4 regions of the Weissella paramesenteroides genome follow, and region 3 is predicted to be linked to each of the others. Evidence: riboswitches for the same ligand, from Rfam matches in the RefSeq annotation. Region 3 holds a riboswitch; each other region holds the start of a gene.

Region 1 (3,176 bases), 710 kb from region 3:
CAACGTACAATGCTTTTCCCTGACGAACCATTAAGTCTAATGCTTCAGCAGTTTCACGCAAATTTGTATTTGGATCCCAACGATGCGCATAAAAAATATCCACATAATCTAAATGCATTCGCTGCAATGACAAGTCCAAAGCGGCCGCTAAGGTCTTTTTACCCGAAAACTGTCCTAGTGGTCCGGGCCACATGTGGTATCCAGCCTTTGTTGTAATAATTAATTCATTACGGTAAGGATGTAAGTCTTGTTTATAAACGGCGCCAAATGTTTCTTCTGCTGTACCATCTGATGGGCCGTAATTTGAAGCATTATCAAATGAAAAAATACCATTATCAAAAGCTTTTAACATCACTTCTCTTGAATTAGCTAGTGGCTTTTGGTCTCCCAAATTACGCCACAATCCAAATGATAACGCTGGTAAAATCAATCCCGAATCTGCGACCCGGCGATATGGCATGACTTCATAACGATTTTCTGCTGCTGCATAGACCATTACGGTACCCCCTAAATTTCAATTTGATTAAGATTATAGATTTACTTCTGGTTTGTTATTTGAACGTAGTAGCACATCAATTTGTTTGTGCTCATGAATACGACGAATTGCCTCAGCAAACAAAGGCGCAACAGATAGTGTTGTAAATTTTGAACTCTGCTTTTCTTCAGGGATGCGTAAAGTATCTGTGAAGATCAGACGTTCGATATTCTTATCAGCCGCCAAATTTTCAGCTGCCTGTCCAGACAGAACTGGGTGAGTCGCTGCAACATAGACTTCAGTTGCACCATTAGCTAGTAGCGCCTTAGCTGTCATTTGCACACGATAACCAGTATCAACGATGTCATCAACAATAATGGCCCGACGCCCCTTCACGTCACCAACAATTGCATCAGCAGACGTTGGGTCAGACATGGCAACATTGTCATTGACAATTCCCCATGGTGCGCCAAGTAAATCAGCAAACTTACGTGCGCGACCAGCACCAGTATGATCAGGAGAGACAACCACCAAGTCGTCTGTCAAATTGCGACTATAGAAATAATCTGTTAACAGTGGTGCCGCCTGCAAATGGTCAACTGGAATATCAAAGAAGCCTTGCAATTGTGCAGCATGTAGATCCATTGAAACAACCCGATCAACACCGTTCATTTCAATGAGTGAAGCAACCATTTTAGCAGTGATTGGCTCGCGTGATTTTGCTTTGCGATCTTGCCGAGCGTAACCCAAATAAGGAATAACCAGTGTGATTTGTCCCGCAGATGCACGTCTCAGCGCATCAACAACAATCATCATTTCCATAAATGCATCATTAACCTCTTCAGCAATCGGTGCGATGACATACACATCGTCGCCACGAATACTCTCTAATATTCGCTCATATATTTCACCATCCGCAAAGCGCTTGATATCTAGCTGCGTTAACGGCATATGTAATTCTTCTGCCACTGCATTTGCTAGTTCATGATTAGCAGTTAACCCTAACAACTTTATTTGAGATTCCACGAGTGAACTCCTCCATTTCTCACCATCAACTGTCGTCACATCTATTTTAACAAAATATAGTTCTTTACGATATCCTTTATACGATTATCTGCCCCTATTATGCATTGCATTATCGGTACAATATAATTTATTTGCAAATTTATAATATTACTATTATACTTGGATAAGCGAATCAAACAAGCTGGGGTGCCATAAAGCTGGCTGAGATAATACCCATAGAACCTGAGCAAGGTAATGTTGCTAGGGAGCTTGGTTTGTTTACCATGACAGTAAACGAACCCCAGTATCGGTGTGTACAAACGCCATTGATACTGGGGCTTTTTTTGTTACCAAAGCTTCAGCGATTCGATAACATTTTATTTTTAAGGAGGTTTGCAATTATTATGCAAACAGTTAATGAATCAAAGGTTAAGTGGTCACTACGCGATGTGATTTTCTTAGCAATCATCGCAATTTTTTTCGGTGTTATTTTTGAATTATGGAGTGCGGCTTATTATGCGGTCGCTGCTACCCCGCTAAAACCCTACGCGAATGATTTAACTTTAGGTGTTTGGTTGATGGCTGGACCATTAGCAGGTGCGATTCTACAAAAAGTTGGTAGTTCAACAATTGGTGAGGTACTAGCCGCTGCTGTTGAAATGCTACTATTCTCAAGTTGGGGCGCTGCCAACTTAATTTCTGGCTTTGTACAAGGAATTGGGACAGAATTGGGATTTGCTGCAACTGGCTACAAGAACTGGGATAAACTAGGCCTTGCCCTTTCTGTATTGACCACAACAATTGTCACGTTCATTTGGGACCTATTTAATAGTGGTTATGCCGATTATAAGCCAGGAATGATGATTACCCTATTCATTATTCGTTTGATTTCTGCCGGTTTCTTTGGTGGTGTGTTAGTTTACTACATCAAGAAACTTGTGACAAAGTCTGGATTACTAAAACGTTAAGCTCATGACAAAACTACAAGTTGACAATTTAAGTTTTGCTTACGAGGCTGACCAACCTAATGTATTAAATCAGATAAATTGGATTCCTGAAGAAGGTTCATTTAATCTATTAGTTGGTCCGTCAGGTTCAGGAAAATCAACATTGCTTAAGGCAATGGCTGGTCTATTACCAAAATTTGGTGGTGTCATCACTGCTGGTAACGTCTTTTTAAACGACGAACCGATTCAGCCGCTGGCCCCTTTTGAAAGAGCTAAGCGCATCGCCATGCTCTTTCAAAATCCGGACCGCCAATTTGCCATGCGCACTGCACGCTTGCAATTAGTGTTTGCTTTAGAAAATTTGCAGTTGCCAATTGATACAATTAATCAGCGCGTCGCTTTAGCAATTAACGCCTTACATCTCGAGCAAATTGCTGACCAAGATTTATTAACATTATCAGGTGGTGAAAAACAACGAGTTGCCCTAGCAATCATCCTAGCAATGGATAGTGATATCGTGTTACTTGATGAACCATTTGCTAGTGTTGATCCAACTGCACGTTTAGCCTTATTAACTGATTTAAAGAAAATGCAATTAGAGCAACATAAGACAATTATTATCTCTGATCACGACTTATCAGGTTATCAAGAATTGGTTGATCATCTATTTGCTATCGATACGGCTTCAGGTACATTGCATCAACAACCACTTTCAAAACTGTTTGATTTACCGGCGCAAACCCCTTTTT
Region 2 (3,176 bases), 620 kb from region 3:
CTCGCTCTCCTTTGATACATTATAACGTTTCAAGCGCCTTTTTTAAACGTTGCACTTTTTGAGCAATGTTTGTTGCCTTCATAATCTCACTAACAATTGCCACACCAACAATTTCTGTTCCCTTGAAGACATCAATACGTTCTTCTGTAATGCCGCCAATGGCAACAACCGGAATATTAACAGCTGCAGTAATTGCCTTGAGTGTATCAATTGACGTTTGCTTCGTAACAACTTTTGTCTGTGTTGGGAAAATAGCACCTGTTCCTAAATAATTTGCACCATCTGATGCCGCTTCAGTTGCACGTGTAACTGTTTTTGCTGACACACCTAAGATTTTATCCTTACCAAGCAATTTCCGAGCAACTTTGACTGGTAACTCGTCATCACCAATATGGGCACCACGCGCATCAACCGCCAGGCAAATATCAATTCGATCATCAATAATTAATGGTAAGTCATATTTATCTGTAATTTTTTTTACTTTTAGCGCTAATTCATAATAATCCCTTGTCGATAAATTTTTCTCCCGCAATTGCACAACTGTAACCCCGTTAGCACAAGCGGTTTCAATTTTATTTAAAAATTCACTTTCTGATTCGTCATATCTCGCTGTCACTAAATATAATTGTTTCGTCATTTTTTGTTCCCCTTATCTTATTTATCCAGTCAGAATCTTCAACCCCTAATAATGAAAGCTCATTTAAGAATAACTGTCGAAATTCTGCAATTCCTGAGGTCACAGTTTTGCTTTTTGCGGTCTCCCCTGCAATGTTCAAATAGCTGATTGCTTGAATCGCTGCATCTTCGGGGGAAGCACCTTCTCCCAATAACGCTGCCAACAGGCCACTTAAAGTATCTCCTGAACCTGTAAAACGATCTAATTCTGGTACACCATTACTTAGAACCCAAACGTTATTCCTAGCCACAACAATATCTTTTGTCCCAGTAGCAACATAAACCGATTCTTGAGGTAACTGCTTAAGTGCCGTAATTAAATTGATTAATTCTTCATCTGTCTGGTCTAATAAACTACCATCCACACCTCGTCCATGCGTTTGTAAATCACAAAGTGCACGCATTTCTGAAATATTACCGCGGACAATTGTTGGTTGATCTGCAATGATTTTTTTAGCGACTTTCATGGCAAATTTAGCGCTCGCAATTCCAACCACATCTAGTACAACTGGTTCTTTGCCAATCGCTAATTTACTGGCTGCTAAGATGCTCTTTTCCTTATCAAGTGACAGACTTCCTAAATTTAACAACAAACTATTTGTCTGCAATGCCAAATCATTAAAGGCGCGAATGTCTTCTGTCATAATCGGCTTCGCACCAATATAAAGGAGTGTGTTTGCCACAGTCTCTACTGAGATAGCATTAGTAATACAATGAATGAGTGGTGCTGTTTGCAACGGAATGGTGATCTTTTTCATCTTATAATACGCTCCTCGCCATTAAAAACTCGCATCATGTCTTTGAACAAAGATATCTTTTTTGCTTGTTGCCAAATGAGCCAAGCTGCTACTGCACCAATAAATGTGGCACCTAAGAATCTTGGTGTATACAGTAACCAGTACAAATCTGTCTTGGTGCCCGTAAATAGCACCATAACTGGGTAAGATAGTAAAGATCCGATTATTCCAGTACCGATAATCTCACCAACAATTGACCCATAAATACTATGTACCCAACGGGCACCTAACCCTGCTAACAAGGCGCCAAAAACGGCCCCAGTTAATGCCAATGGTGGGATACCCATCATCATCATCCTAATAATTCCGCAACAAGTCGCCATAATCGTTGCATACAATGGCCCCATAAGTACACCAGCTAAAATATTAATCACACTGGACATTGGTGCCATTCCTTCGATACGTAAAATTGGTGACAACACCACGTCTAGTGCAATCATCATAGCTAAATATGTTATTTTTCTAACTTTCGAATTCATTATTGTTTTCCCCTAGTAAATTTAGACAATATAATTTCATTAATCCAAGAATAGATGCAAAATAAAAAAACCTCCTCGCAATAAAAAAATCATCACAAAGAGGCCATTAATTGACACATTCACACAATTCCTACGCTTAAATAACTAAAACAGGTACGAAGGGTCTAGATTCTATCTCATTCTCAGCCAGATTGGCTCCCCTTTGTGATTATATTTAATTTTTATACTATAATATTATCACACATACGATTAAAATGTATTTTTAAATAATATCATGGTTAAGTGATTGTGTGATGTATTTCCAAAATAATTCATTAGCTTTGGATTCATGAACTTGTTTCATTCTCATAAAGCCAAAATCACTTGTTGTGTGTGTTGCGATTTTACGCTTTACCATTTGCCCATCATTCGTCATATCAACTCTTTTTTCCATCATCAAAGCGATACCCATACCATTTAATACCATGTTTAAAATAATATCGATTCGCTCACCTTGATAGGCAACTGCAGACATCAATTGCCTTCTTTCTCCAGCAGAGCCAAATTTGTTGAAAATGATTGTCTCTTCGCCTTCTAGTAGCAATAATTCTTCCTTCATTAAATCGCTTAATGAAATAACTTGATTTGCTGACAATGGGTGATTAGCGGGTAATACACAAATCAAGTTGTCTTGATCGGTCAGCAGCGTCTCAAGTTTATTACTAACATCTGGTGTATAGTGACCAAAAATTATATCTGCTTGATTATCATTTAATGAGTTAAGTAATAAACTATCTTTAGTTTCAGAGAAGTGCAGCGTAATTTCAGGATGACTTTTGTGAAAGTCACTCATTAATGAAAAACCACGATAATTCGAAAATGTTGGCATTGTATGAATCGTCAGCACGTTATCTGACTCTGAATCATGTTGCACTAAAGTCTGTTGTAATGCGTCAAATTCATGCAAAATTTTTTTTGCATACATTTCGGTAATTCTTCCTGACTCAGTTAAGGAAATATGGCGGTGCTCACGTTTGAATAATTGCGTTTTTAGTTCCTTTTCCAAAGATAAAATTTGCTTAGAAATATTACCCTGCGTTGTATATAATCTTTCAGCAGTTTCTGAATAATTACCTGTTTCAGCTAAATCTAGAAAGACCTTAAATTTATGTATATCCATGATACAGTTCCCCAATTATTACTATTTGGAATAGTTTATCACATTTTAGTTAAATTTGTCATATGT
Region 3 (3,176 bases):
TGCGGGAGGCTTAATGTTATTATTCTTATGGTTTGGCCGACCTTTATTCTCAACGATTGAGCCTAGTATGAGTGCCTGGCTTTTAGCTGGTGGATTAATTGGCTTAGGTCTTCTTGTACCAGGATTAAGCCCATCTAACTTTTTAATTTACTTAGGTCTGTACAAAGGGATGAGTGATGGTATTAAAACAGGTGATTTATCAGTTTTGATCCCCCTTATTTTGGGATTAATTGGGATTGTTTTAGTGTTTGCAAAAATCATGGCCTATATTTTTAAAGTTGCTTATGCAAAGTTATTCCATATGATTTTCGGAATTGTGATGGCATCAACAGTCATGATTATCCCGCTAGATTACACTGGTTTTACTGTTTGGCATTATGCGTTCTCAATTATTCTGTTAGCGCTAGGAACGTGGCTAGGTTGGTGGATGGGTCGTTTAGAGCAGACAGTTAAGCCGACAACAGTATAATAAAAATAACAATTTAGAATTTTATATTAGGAAAATTTTAAGTGGGTAGGTCATTTCCCACTGGTAATATGTCATGCTATAATGTGAATAGAAAAAAAGGAGCCCTGTGCAATCAGGACTCCTTGTAGAACCGTTAGACGGTAGCAAATCTAAAGTTTAAATAACCGTTAGCTCTGCCAAGCTAAGACGGTTATTTTTTTTTGCTAATTTTGAAAGCGATTTCAATAATGAGTTGTATTTCATAATTAAACATGCTATGGTTATCTTGTTAAGTTAATTAACGTATCTGGGGTGCTGAAAAGCTGAGAATATACCCACTGAACCTGATTTGGTTAATACCTGCGCAGGAAGATACAGTCCATATATAGAGATTAATGGGCAGTCTTTTTGTGAATGCAAAAAGACTGCTATTTTATATTTTATGAGGATTGCATAGAGCAATTGGCAAAAACTAAATCTAAACAATCATCGTCTGGGGTGCTGAAAGGCTGAGAATATACCCATGAACCTGATGTCGGTAATACGATCGAAGGAAGTGCGATATTTGACTGTGTGCAAATGCCCTTCTTTCAAGATCAGAAAGGAGGGCATTTTTTTGATTATTTTAAATGGTGAACAAACAGCAAACATGGTTGGTAAAACATTGGCTGATTTATTACAAGAAAAAACAGAGATGATGCAAAATGTTGTCGTGGAATTAAACGGTAAGATTATTCATCGTGAGGAATTAGCAGACCGAACGTTGTCAGAAAATGATCACGTTGAACTAATTTCGTTTGTCGGTGGTGGTTAGAAAAGAGGAAAAAATAAAATGACACCAAAATTTCAAGGTGTAGCAGTTACTGATTTTTTTATGGGCATGAAAGAGCGTAATGTGGCTGGTACGACTGAACCTTTAAAAGATGCGCGTGTGACTATTGCAGGTGCTGGGGGTCTAGGTTCAAATATTGCAATTGCACTAGCTCGCAGCGGTGTTGGTCATCTAACTTTAATTGACTTTGATGTCATTGAAATGAGCAATCTTAATCGACAACAATATAAAGTTAGTCAGGTTGGCATGCCGAAAGTCGTGGCATTAAAGCAGAATTTATTAGAATTTAATCCATTTATCGATATTGAGATTCATCAGGTTAAAATTACACCTGACAATATTGAAACACTATTTGCGGACTGTGATATCGTCTGTGAGGCTTTTGATAACCCAATGGCCAAAGCAATGTTATTGGATGGTGTAACGAATTTTTATCCTGACAAGCCACTTGTTATGGGTAACGGTATGGCCGGATTACATATGACTAATGAGATGCAAACAAAACAACAGTTATCAAATGTATATATTTGTGGGGATGGCTATAGTAAAGGTGTCGAAGGACTGATGGCACCACGCGTAATGGTATGTGCTGGACATGAAGCCAATGCTATCTTACGTTTACTAACCAAGCAACCCGTTTTAGCAGAATAGGAGATATAAACAATCATGGTCGAAAGTAATGATGATTTAATTATTGGTGGTCACCATTTTTCTTCACGTTTTATTCTAGGATCAGGTAAGTATTCGTATGAACTAATTGATTCAGCAATCCATCACGCAGGTGCTCAGATTATTACTATGGCATTGCGTCGTACGAATACGGATGAAGAAAATATTTTGAATTATATTCCAGATGATGTGACAATCTTGCCAAATACATCTGGCTGCACCAATGCTGAAGAAGCTATTCGCATGGCGCGCATTGCTCGTGAATTAAGTGGCAGTGATTTTATTAAGCTTGAGGTTGTGCCTGATAAGACTTATTTGTTACCCGATAACGAAGAAACAATTAAGGCAACGAAGGTTTTGGCTGATGAAGGATTCATCGTGATGCCATATATGTTACCTGATTTAAATGCTGCCCGTAAGTTGGTCGAAGCTGGTGCTGCGGCTGTGATGCCATTAGGTGCACCAATTGGTACAAACAAAGGTTTGGCAACTAAAGAATTGATTCAGATTTTAATTAACGAAATTGATGCGCCAATCATTGTTGATGCTGGTATTGGTCGTCCAAGTCAAGCTGCTGAAGCCATGGAAATGGGAGCAGCAGCAGTAATGGCTAATACAGCGATGGCAACAGCAGGTGATATTCCGTTGATGTCAGAGGCATTTAAGTTAGCTGTAGAAGCTGGACGTAAGGGTTATCTTGCCCACCCCGGTCGTGTTTTAGATAAAAAAGCAGCGGCATCATCACCAATTGCTGGCATTAGCAAATAATTATGACGAATGAAACCATACAATTGGGTGATTTGCTGGATCAATTCAATACATCGGATGAAGTTGGCCAGAATCGGTTAGTTTATAATCAGCAATGGGTACGGAATCAACGAGCACTGATTTTGCTCGGCCAAGAACATGGTGCGCAAGCAACGGTTGATGATTATGGTAATGTGTCTTTAGATTTTCCAGGACAAGAAATATCAGCACCGATTGCGACTGGTTCTCATATGGACACTGTGCGTCAAGGTGGTCGTTATGATGGGCTATATGGGGTTTTAGGTGGCTTTTGTGCGATACAAAAACTCTACCAACAAGGACATTTGCCTAAAAAACCGTTACGTTTGATTTCTTTTAGCGAAGAAGAAGGTAGCCGTTTTCCAGCAGCTTTTACTGGATCGAACTATTATACAGGACACCAGCAAGTCACGCCATTAGTTGATGAAATGGGTATCACAT
Region 4 (3,176 bases), 960 kb from region 3:
AGTACTTAGTGTCGTGCTGCTTGCTCCCAAAAAGTAAGTTCATATTGGTAAGATGTTAAATATGTTGATAAATAAGCCTGCTGTGTTTCAAAAGATAGTTTCTGCCAGTCAGGTACCTGTTGATCAACTACTTGCCAGCTCCATTGTGTGAATGCTTTATAATCGGGACTAGTGTAATAAGCTAGCCAAGGTTCATAAGTATTATTAGGGAACTTATTAATAAAATGGGTGCCTATTAAATGGTACGACTCCGTACATGGTAATAAAGCCAACATTGCATTTGTGGCATCACCTTGCATAATCGCCTTTTCCATGTGCTCTAGATAGGCTAAATTATGTTGGTCAGGTGGTATATTTAGCATTGCCTGACTTGCTAGCAAGGCATTGTGAGCAGTTTGTTCGTCTGTAGACACAGGCTTTGAAGCTTGCTGCAATGGTGTTAATTTTTCTGTCGTTAAGTCAAATAGTTTACCGAAATAGTCGGTATAATAGGTATCTTGTGCAACATAATAGTCTCGCTGTGTTTGCGACAAATTATCTGAGCCTATGCCTTGTACAAAAGATGAGTGATAGATATCATTCCGTATTGATGCAGATTGTTGTAATAGAAATTCATGGAAGGTCATTTGTTATCCTCCGTCCCCATTGTGATAGCCACCCAATGGTTTAATGGACCATGACCATGACCAACATTGATTGTTTGCCGAATGGCTTCGTAAGTGAATTTTTTAGCAACAGGCATAATATCCTTCAAATCATACCCTTTTGCTAGATTTGCAGTTATAAATGATGATAAGGTATCACCAGTTCCGTGCGTACGCTTGGTTTTGATACCAGGCATTGTGAGCCATTCTGATGAACCGTCAGCATATAGAATGTAGTCGGCAAACTCATTTTTTGAATCAGCACGATGGCCACCTTTTATTAAGACGTTTTTAACGCCCATATTTTGGATTGTCCTAGCTGCATGAATAATGTCTTGATCAGTTTTCAATGAACGACCAACGAGTACCTCAGCTTCCGGTAGATTTGGTGTTATCAAGAATGCGAGTGGTATAAGTTCTGCTTTTAAAGTATCGATCGCTGCGTCACTTAATAAGTGCGCGCCACCCTTTGCTACCATTACTGGGTCGATAATTAGTTTTCCCAGGTTATGTGATTGCCATCCTTGTGCAACCGCATGAACACGAATCTCATCCAGTAATGCACCAGTTTTGGCCGCTTTGATATCTAAATCATCAACGATACTTTTAAATTCCTCTAAAATAAACTTTGCAGGAATCGGATATTGGTCCTGCACACCATAAGTATTTTGAGCGGTTAGCCCGACTACAATCGTCGCAGCATAAACTCCTTGATTATGAAATGTTTTTAAATCCGCGTTGATACCAGCCCCACCACTGGCATCAGTTGAAGCAATTGTTATAACTTGTGGTATATCTATCATGATTCCTCCCGCATTCATGGCAATTTAAAAAGCACAGAAAACCAGGAAATTGGTTTTCTGTGCTATAAATCGCATTGACCATTACTTTCCTTCGTTAGTACTAACTAAACAGGTTCAAAGGGTCCGTTAATTAACGTCTCAGCCATAAAAGGCTCCCCTAGTAAATATTAAATTACATGCTAATTATCACATTTATTTTTTTATAGGTCAACACATTATAGATTATCTGATAGGGCTAGTATTTCTGCTACGATAAGATCGATACCAGTTTGGTAGTTCGCCAAATTAAAGGATTCGTTTGCCCCATGAGCTGTTGATGGTTCATCTGTTGGAATGATACCAAATCCAACGCCACTTGACATTAGACGTCCGAAGGAAGCCCCACCATTAACGCCTTGATCGGGTAATTTACCAGTAACAGATTGAAAGGCATCTGCTAATAATTTAACAAGTTTGTTATCTTTACCTACATAGTGCGGCACAAGCCCTGCCGGATCACGAACGATGTTAGTTAGCCAAGGCTCATCAGTCAATATTTGATCAACGGTTTCGGCTTCATCAAAAGCTAGTGAATGACGGAAGTTTAGGTTAATATGACCAGTTGTATTGTTAATGAAGTCAGTAATGCCAACATTTTGACTGGTTTTTCCGAGCTTTGGTTCTGACTTGCCATACCCAGAGTGCTCACCATAGGGATCCTTATGCAATTTCTGTCCAACAAATTGTAGGAAGTTAGCTGCGTTACCTTTAAAGTCATACTGTGTCAAAAAATTAGCAAGATAGGTTGCGGCATTTTTACCAGTTTCTGGGCGAGCAGCATGAGTTGCAACTCCCTGTACTGTCAGAACGGTTTGTTCACCGTTCTGGCTTAAAGTTCCCGAAATATTCTCTTCTTGACAGTATTGGTCAAAGTTATTTTGTAGATCATTGACAGGAATGCCAGAAAAAGTAGCTGTAGCAAATCCAGGTAAAACATTAGTTGCTGAACCACTTTTAAAGTTGATTAACTTAATTGGGGCATCTTCAGGATTTGTGGCATCAAAATATAAATCTAGCTGACTAATACCCTTTTCACCGTATGATAGATTTGCTGCACCATCGGGTGAAAAGCCATATTGCAGGTCCCCTTCCTCTGCAAAATACTGGTGCATATCTGCCCATTCACTTTCTTCATCAGTACCAATGATAAATCTAATTTGGTGTTTCAATGGCAATTGGGCATCTTTAATTGCTTTAATTGCGTAGTAAGTTAACATAACGGCTGCCTTCATATCATCTGCCCCACGTGCATAAATATGATTATCATCTTTAATGACTGGAGTGAATGGTTCAGTTTGCCATTGGTCAATATCGTTTACAGGCACAACATCGACATGTACAATGACACCAATTGGCTGTTCATCATCTTCAGGTCCAATATAGATGTATCCTGCTCGATTACCAACCGTTCCTACTTTCCGAAAGCCATCACGCTTGGCAATTGCCATCATAAAATCAAGAGCTGCTTTTGGACCAGGACCATAAGGAGCGTCTGTTGTGGCTTGTGCGTCATTTCTTACAGAAGGAATTTTAAGTAATTCTGTCAAATCGCTTAACCAAGCATCATGATATGTTGTTGTATTAATTATATTCATTAATTAAATCTCCCAAATAATTCATCATATTATCATAATCTTAGCAATTATTGAAATAATATGCAATAAAAATAATTAAAAACGAATAAATAAAC

What was found. A riboswitch is a leader RNA that binds a small molecule or an ion and turns the genes downstream of it on or off. The one in region 3 is predicted to bind thiamine pyrophosphate.
Region 1: it holds a riboswitch for thiamine pyrophosphate, as region 3 does, so the genes downstream of both, QRX23_RS03410 (ECF transporter S component) here and thiS (sulfur carrier protein ThiS) in region 3, are expected to answer to the same signal.
Region 2: it holds a riboswitch for thiamine pyrophosphate, as region 3 does, so the genes downstream of both, thiW (energy coupling factor transporter S component ThiW) here and thiS (sulfur carrier protein ThiS) in region 3, are expected to answer to the same signal.
Region 4: it holds a riboswitch for thiamine pyrophosphate, as region 3 does, so the genes downstream of both, thiD (bifunctional hydroxymethylpyrimidine kinase/phosphomethylpyrimidine kinase) here and thiS (sulfur carrier protein ThiS) in region 3, are expected to answer to the same signal.

Annotation. Positions count from the first base shown of each region.
Region 1 covers NZ_CP130559.1:683,882-687,057, reverse strand. The annotation lists gene QRX23_RS03420 (aldo/keto reductase) at 1-496, opposite strand, end outside; gene QRX23_RS03415 (ribose-phosphate diphosphokinase) at 530-1,501, opposite strand; TPP riboswitch at 1,674-1,765, shown strand; gene QRX23_RS03410 (ECF transporter S component) at 1,885-2,448, shown strand; gene QRX23_RS03405 (ABC transporter ATP-binding protein) at 2,453-3,176, shown strand, end outside.
Region 2 covers NZ_CP130559.1:588,544-591,719, reverse strand. The annotation lists gene thiE (thiamine phosphate synthase) at 20-637, opposite strand; gene QRX23_RS02870 (PfkB family carbohydrate kinase) at 600-1,433, opposite strand; gene thiW (energy coupling factor transporter S component ThiW) at 1,430-1,951, opposite strand; TPP riboswitch at 2,062-2,163, opposite strand; gene QRX23_RS02860 (LysR family transcriptional regulator) at 2,214-3,110, opposite strand.
Region 3 covers NZ_CP130559.1:1,941,430-1,944,605, reverse strand. The annotation lists gene QRX23_RS09750 (DUF368 domain-containing protein) at 1-469, shown strand, start outside; TPP riboswitch at 747-836, shown strand; TPP riboswitch at 933-1,022, shown strand; gene thiS (sulfur carrier protein ThiS) at 1,065-1,262, shown strand; gene thiF (sulfur carrier protein ThiS adenylyltransferase ThiF) at 1,281-1,931, shown strand; gene QRX23_RS09735 (thiazole synthase) at 1,947-2,717, shown strand; gene QRX23_RS09730 (hydantoinase/carbamoylase family amidase) at 2,720-3,176, shown strand, end outside.
Region 4 covers NZ_CP130559.1:982,298-985,473, forward strand. The annotation lists gene QRX23_RS04795 (TenA family protein) at 6-626, opposite strand; gene thiD (bifunctional hydroxymethylpyrimidine kinase/phosphomethylpyrimidine kinase) at 623-1,447, opposite strand; TPP riboswitch at 1,517-1,616, opposite strand; gene QRX23_RS04805 (Sapep family Mn(2+)-dependent dipeptidase) at 1,663-3,081, opposite strand.